One region of the Streptomyces sp. NPDC092952 genome, then DNA from elsewhere that is predicted to be linked to it. Evidence: riboswitches for the same ligand, from Rfam matches in the RefSeq annotation. Region 1 holds a riboswitch; each other region holds the start of a gene.
The links. Region 1 has a riboswitch for thiamine pyrophosphate ahead of thiC (phosphomethylpyrimidine synthase ThiC). Riboswitches for the same ligand answer to the same signal wherever they lie in the genome.

Region 1 (2,255 bases):
GATCGAGCCGGGCCGCAGGCCGTCGCCCAGCGAGTACGTCACGTCGTAGCTCGCGAGGATCTCGCAGAGCTCCTCGAAGTGCTCGTAGAGGAAGGACTCCTTGTGGTGCGCGAGGCACCAGGCCGCCATGATCGAGCCGCCGCGGGAGACGATGCCGGTCTTGCGGCGCGCGGTCAGCGGTACGTACGGGAGGCGTACGCCGGCGTGGACGGTCATGTAGTCGACGCCCTGCTCGGCCTGTTCGACGACCGTGTCCTTGTAGATCTCCCAGGTCAGTTCCTCCGCCCGGCCGTCCACCTTTTCGAGTGCCTGGTAGAGCGGGACGGTGCCGATCGGAACGGGTGAATTGCGGAGAACCCACTCACGGGTGGTGTGAATGTTGCGACCGGTGGACAGATCCATGACGGTATCGGCGCCCCAGCGCGTTGCCCAGGTCATCTTTTCCACCTCCTCCTCGATGGAGGAAGTCACCGCGGAGTTGCCGATGTTGGCATTGACCTTCACCAGGAACCGCTTGCCGATGATCATCGGCTCGGTCTCGGGGTGGTTGACGTTGGCCGGCAGTACGGCCCGGCCGGCCGCGATCTCCTCGCGCACCACCTCGGGTTCGACGTTCTCCCGGATGGCCACGTACTCCATCTCCGGGGTGATCTCGCCCCGGCGGGCGTACGCGAGCTGGGTCACCGGCCGGCCGGTGCCGCTGCGGCGCGGCAGCCTCGGGCGGCCGGGGAAGACCGCGTCGAGGTTGCGCAGCCCTCCACGAGGCGAGGTGTGCTTGAGCCCGTCGTCCTCGGGACGGGCCGGGCGGCCGGGGTACTCCTCGGTGTCGCCGCGGGCGATGATCCAGTTCTCCCGCAGCGGTGCGAGTCCGCGACGGACCTCGGTGTCGACCGCGGGGTCGGTGTACGGGCCCGACGTGTCGTACAGCGTCACGGCCTTGCCGTTGCTGAGGTGCACCTGGCGGACCGGCACTCGGAGGTCCGGGCGCGAGCCCTGGACGTATCCCTTGTGCCAGCCGATGGACTTCCCGGCCTCGACGCTCTGGTCCGAGGCAGGCGTGCGTGCGTCCGATGTGGTCATGAGACCTACTCCCTACGCCGGCATTACCCGGTAACAGGTTCGGCGGTCGGCGCAGCCTGTCCCGTACGGACGTACGGATGTCAGCGCCCTCTCAGCCCGGTGCTCCGAGCTCCCGCGTGTGCAAAGGTTCCTCCACGCTAGCGCCCCGTCCGGCGCGATGAACAGAGGGCCCGGCCCTTCTTGCGATGATCGGCCGGTGACCTCTCCCCACACGGACCACGAACCACAGGCCCGGTCTCAGGGCGTACCCCACGACAGAACGCACGGCCGCACGAACGACCAGACGCCCGGATCCGCGTACGACCACTCCCACGGCCATTCCCACGGCCACGGCCCCGCCGCCCCCGGCTCCCGGCATCTGCGGAAGGTCATCGCGGCCGTACTGATCCCGTTCGCCACCGCCGTTCTCGTCGGTCTGGTGGCGCTCTGGCCGGGCGGCACGCCGCCGCACGAGCGGACCGGCGTCGGCTTCGACCGGCAGACCCAGCAGGGAAAGGTGGTGACCGTCACCAAGGTGGACTGCAAGGACGTGAACGCTGTTCAGACGCCGCTCGACGGCTCCACCGCGCCGGCCGGGGGGAAGGAGCGGGGGCTCTGCGAGAAGGCGACGATCGAGGTGACGACCGGCCGGGACAAGGGACGGACCTTCACCGAGATCGTCCAGCCCGACTCGCCGCGCAAACTGCGCGAGGGGCAGGGCGTGGTGACCGCGTACGCCCCCGACGCGCCCCGCGAGCTCCAGTACTCCGTGACGGATGTGGCCCGGAAGTTCCCGATGACCCTGCTGGCCGGGGTCTTCGCGCTGGTCGTGGTCGCGGTGGGGCGCATGCGCGGGGTGATGGCGCTGATCGCGCTGGCCGTGTCGTTCGCCGTGCTGACCCTCTTCATCCTCCCGGCCATACTCCAGGGCTCGAATCCGCTGCTCGTCGCGGTGGTCGGGTCCAGCGCGATCATGCTGATCGCGCTCTACATGTGCCACGGCCCGACCGCCCGCACCTCGGTCGCGGTGGTCGGCACGCTGGTCTCGTTGCTGCTGATCGGGCTGCTCGGGTCGCTCTTCATCGGCTGGGCGAGCCTGAGCGGCAACACCGATGACGACACCGGCCTCATCCACGGCCTCTACCCGCACATCGACATGAGCGGGCTGCTGCTGGCCGGTGTCATCATCGGTTCGC
Region 2 (2,255 bases), on a different contig from region 1:
TCGCCGATCCGCCCGAACTGCCAGACGCCGTCCGCCTTCAGCCCCCGGCCGACGATCGCGGCGACCGGGTAGGCGAAGAACAGCGCGAAGAACGCGACGGGCACGGCCATCAGGCCGAACCGCGTCGCGCCCCGCCGCAGGGCCGGACCGCGGGCCGGGCGCGCGGCCCCGCCGCCCGGTCCCGGCCCGCGTCCCGCGGCCCTCGTTACTTCACGACGAGCGAGGACCACGACTGGACCCACTGCTCACGGTTCTTGGCGATCAGTTCCGGGGCGACGGTCTTCGGCCGGTCCACCGTGGCACCGAACTTCGTGAACAGCTCCGGCAGCTTCGCCTCCTCGGAGACCGGGTTCACGAACATGTTGAGCGGCATGTCCTCCTGGAACTTCTTGCTGATCAGGAAGTCCAGCAGGGCCTTGCCGCCCTTCTCGTTCGACGCCCCGTCCAGCAGCCCGGCGAACTCGATCTGCCGGAAGCAGGCCCCGGTGACCACCCCGGTCGGCGCCTGGGCCGGCTGCGGCTTCGCGTACAGCACCTCGACGGGCGGGCTGGAGGCGTACGAGACGACGAGCGGCCGGTCGGCCTTGGCCTTCTTGCCGCCCGCCGAACCGGAGAACTCCTCGTTGTACGCCTGCTCCCAGCCGTCGACGACCTTGACGCCGTTGGCCTTGAGCTTCTTCCAGTAGTCCTGGTAGCCGTCCTCGCCGTAGGCCGCGACCGTGCCGAGGAGGAAGCCGAGGCCGGGCGACGAGGTAGCGGCGTTCTCGGTGACCAGCAGGTTCTTGTACGCGGGTTTCGCCAGGTCGTCGAAGCCGGCCGGCGGTGCGAGCTTCCTGTCGGCGAAGTACTTCTTGTCGTAGTTGACGCAGATGTCGCCGGTGTCGACCGGGGTGACCCGGTGCTCGGCGTCAAGCACCGTGTCCTTCGCGACCCGGTCGAGGCCCTTGGCCTCGTACGGGGTGAAGAGCCCGCTGTCGAGGGCGCGGGAGAGCAGGGTGTTGTCGACGCCGAAGAACACGTCGCCCCGGGGCGAGCCCTTGGTCAGGATCTCCTGGTTGAGCGCGACGCCCGCGTCGCCGCTCTTCAGCACCTTGACGGTGTAGCCGGTCTCCTTGGTGAACTCCGCCAGGACCTCCTTGGAGGCGTTGAAGGAGTCGTGGCTGACCAGCGTCACGGTCTTGGAGCCGGAGCCCTTGGTGCCGCCGGAGCCGGCGGCCGTGTCGTCGGAGCCTCCGCATCCGGCGAGTGCGGTGACGCCGACCGCGGCGGCGAGGGCCGAGACCGCGAGCCGACCGGTCCTGCGTGTGGTGCTCATTGTGGATTCCTCCTGGGTTTTGGCCAGGAAGAGACGCGGCCCCACCCGCGGAAAGCGGGCAGGGCGCAACAGCATGAGTTGATGACCGAACTTCCTACCCGGAATGACCCGGGCGAGGTTCAGAGGGTCTGCGGCCGACCTGTCCTCGGTGCCGCACTCTCAGCGCTGTGGCGCTCCCCTGTCGGAATATGAAGTTGATTTCGGGCCCAGATTACACGGGCCCCGGCGACCGCCCCGGGGTGTGTCCGTTCCGGCCGTCCTCCGCCGGACCGGACACACCCCGGCGCGCTCAGCGCTCGGACGCCGCCAGCTGCCCGCAGGCCCCGTCGATCTCCTGGCCCCGGGTGTCCCGTACGGTCACCGGCACGCCGTGGGCCGCGATCGCCTCGACGAAGGCCCGCTCGTCCTCGGGCCGCGAGGCGGTCCACTTGGAGCCGGGCGTGGGGTTCAGCGGGATCAGGTTGACGTGTACGCGCTTGCCCTTGAGCAGCCGGCCCAGCCGGTCGCCGCGCCACGCCTGGTCGTTGATGTCCCGGATGAGCGCGTACTCGATGGAGATGCGGCGGCCGGACTTCTCCGCGTACTCCCACGCGGCGTCCAGCACCTCGGCCACCTTCCAGCGGGTGTTCACCGGCACGAGGGTGTCGCGCAGCTCGTCGTCCGGCGCGTGCAGCGACACGGCGAGCCGGCACTTGAAGCCCTCGTCGGCGAACCGGAGCATCGCCGGCACCAGGCCCACGGTGGAGACCGTGATCCCCCGCTGCGAGAGCCCCAGTCCGTCCGGCTCCGGGTCGGTCAGCCGGCGGATCGCGCCGACCACCCGGTTGTAGTTGGCGAGCGGCTCGCCCATGCCCATGAAGACGATGTTGGAGAGCCTGGCCGGACCGCCGGGGACCTCCCCGTCCCGCAGCGCCCGCATGCCGTCGACGATCTGGTGGAC
Region 3 (2,255 bases), on a different contig from region 1:
GCGAGGTGCGCAGCGCCTCGTCGGCGGTGACCGATCCGTCGGGGCCGAGCGCGATGCCGGAGCCGGCCAGCCAGCCGGTGGCCGGGCGGGCGCCGATGCCGACGACGACCGCTCCGGCCGGGATCGCCCGGCCGTCGGCGAGGACCACCCGGCCCGGCTCGACACGGTCGACCCGGGTGCCGGTGAGGAGCTCGGCGCCGCTCTGCTCGTACCAGGCGGCCATCGGGGCGGCGACCTCGGCGGGCAGCGCGCCGGCGAGCGGACGGTCGGCGGCCTCGATGACGGTGACCGCGCAGCCGGCGGCGCGGGCCGCGGTGGCGAACTCGGCACCGATCCAGCCCGCGCCGACGATCACCACGTCGTGCTGCTCGCCGAGGACCGGCCGCAGCCGGGCCGCGTCGTCCAGGGTGCGCAGCAGGTGGACGCCGGGGACGCCCTCGGTGCCGGGCAGGACGACCGGTTCGGCGCCGGTCGCGATCACCAGGACGTCGTAGGGGACGGCGCCCGCCCCGGTGTCCAGCTCGTGCGCGTCCGGCCGCACTCCGGTGACTTCGACGCCCAGGCGCAGTTCGATGTCCAGCGCCTCGAAGTCGATGTCGAACGCGGAGTCCTCGGCCTTGCCGAGCAGGACCGCCTTGGACAACGGGGGCCGGTCGTAGGGCTGGTGGGGCTCGGCGCCGATCAGCACGACCGGGCCGGTGAAGCCCTGCTCCCGCAGGGCCACCGCGGTCTGCACCCCGGCCATGCCCGCGCCGACGACCACGACGCGGCGCCCGGTCCGCCCGTCCGGCTGCTCTGACTGCTGCTGCTCGCTCACCCGTGACACCTTACGCATCTGATGATCAGTCAGGAAGGGGCGGGTTCTCGGCCCCGGCCGGAACGGGGTCTAGGCTGGCCCCGTAGAGCACTCGCGGGAGCCCGGACGCACCGGGCTGAGAGGGAGGCTGGCCGGCCTCCGACCGTACGAACCTGATCCGGGTCATGCCGGCGAAGGGAGGGGCTGGAAGCCCATGCGTTCCTCTCGGAGCGGAAGCGGGTACGACGTCCTCGTCGTCGGGGGCGGGATCATCGGTCTGGTGACTGCCTGGCGGGCCGCGCAGCGCGGTCTGCGCACCGCGGTCGCCGACCCCGAGCCGGGCGGCGGGGCCGCCCGGGTGGCGGCCGGGATGCTGGCCGCCGTCACCGAACTCCACTACGGCGAGGAGCTGCTGCTCGGCCTCAACCTCGCCTCCGCCGCCCGGTATCCGGCCTTCGTGGCCGAGCTGGAGGCGGCGAGCGGGCGGGAGACCGGTTTCCGCGCCTGCGGCACCCTGGCCGTCGCGCTGGACTCCGACGACCGCGCGCATCTGCGGGATCTGCACGCCCTGCAACGGCGTTCGGGGCTGGAGTCGGAGTGGCTCACCGGCCGGGAGTGCCGTCGGCTGGAGCCGATGCTGGCCCCGGGTGTGCGGGGCGGTCTGCGGGTCGACGGCGACCACCAGATCGATCCGCGCCGGCTGGCCGCCGCCCTGCTGACCGCCTGCGAGCGGGCCGGGGTGGTCTTCCACCGCGAGCGGGTGGTGCGGCTGGCCGTGACGGGCGGCCGGGCCGCCGGGGCGGTGCTCGCCGGGGGTACGGAGCCGGCGGCCGACCAGGTCGTGCTGGCCGCGGGCAGCCTCAGCGGCCGGCTGCCGGGGGTGCCGGAGGAGGCCGTGCCGCCGGTCCGGCCGGTGAAGGGCCAGGTGCTGCGGCTGACCGTGCCCGCCCGGTACGCGCCGTTCCTGAGCCGGACGGTCCGGGCCGTGGTCCGGGGCAGCCACGTCTATCTCGTACCGCGCGAGAACGGCGAGCTGGTCGTCGGCGCCACCAGCGAGGAGCTGGGCTGGGACACCACCGTCACCGCGGGCGGCGTCTACGAGCTGCTGCGGGACGCCCACGAACTGGTCCCCGGCATCACCGAACTGCCGCTCACCGAGACCCTGGCCGGTCTGCGCCCCGGCTCCCCCGACAACGCCCCGCTGCTGGGCCCGACCACCCTGCCCGGCCTCCACCTCGCCACCGGCCACCACCGCAACGGGGTGCTGCTCACCCCGCTCACCGGGGACGTCATGGCCGAGTTCCTCACCGGCGGCGAACCGCCCGAGCAGGCCCGCCCCTTCACCCCGCTCCGCTTCCCGTCCACCGGCCCCGGGAGCCCCGCCGCGGCTTCCGCCGCCTCCTCCGTACGTCAGGAGCAGCCCGCATGACCGAGCCCGTACCCCCTTCCGCGCCGCTCT

Region 2: another riboswitch for thiamine pyrophosphate. It lies ahead of ACIQGQ_RS21165 (thiamine ABC transporter substrate binding subunit); the one in region 1 lies ahead of thiC (phosphomethylpyrimidine synthase ThiC).
Region 3: another riboswitch for thiamine pyrophosphate. It lies ahead of thiO (glycine oxidase ThiO); the one in region 1 lies ahead of thiC (phosphomethylpyrimidine synthase ThiC).

Annotation. Positions count from the first base shown of each region.
Region 1 is NZ_JBIVPT010000003.1:233,793-236,047, forward strand. It holds gene thiC (phosphomethylpyrimidine synthase ThiC) at 1-1,080, opposite strand, end outside; TPP riboswitch at 1,073-1,206, opposite strand; gene ACIQGQ_RS08785 (YibE/F family protein) at 1,238-2,255, shown strand, end outside.
Region 2 is NZ_JBIVPT010000008.1:180,977-183,231, forward strand. It holds gene ACIQGQ_RS21160 (ABC transporter permease) at 1-110, opposite strand, end outside; gene ACIQGQ_RS21165 (thiamine ABC transporter substrate binding subunit) at 206-1,315, opposite strand; TPP riboswitch at 1,389-1,505, opposite strand; gene rlmN (23S rRNA (adenine(2503)-C(2))-methyltransferase RlmN) at 1,605-2,255, opposite strand, start outside.
Region 3 is NZ_JBIVPT010000005.1:261,124-263,378, reverse strand. It holds gene ACIQGQ_RS15195 (NAD(P)/FAD-dependent oxidoreductase) at 1-817, opposite strand, end outside; TPP riboswitch at 901-1,013, shown strand; gene thiO (glycine oxidase ThiO) at 1,011-2,225, shown strand; gene thiS (sulfur carrier protein ThiS) at 2,222-2,255, shown strand, end outside.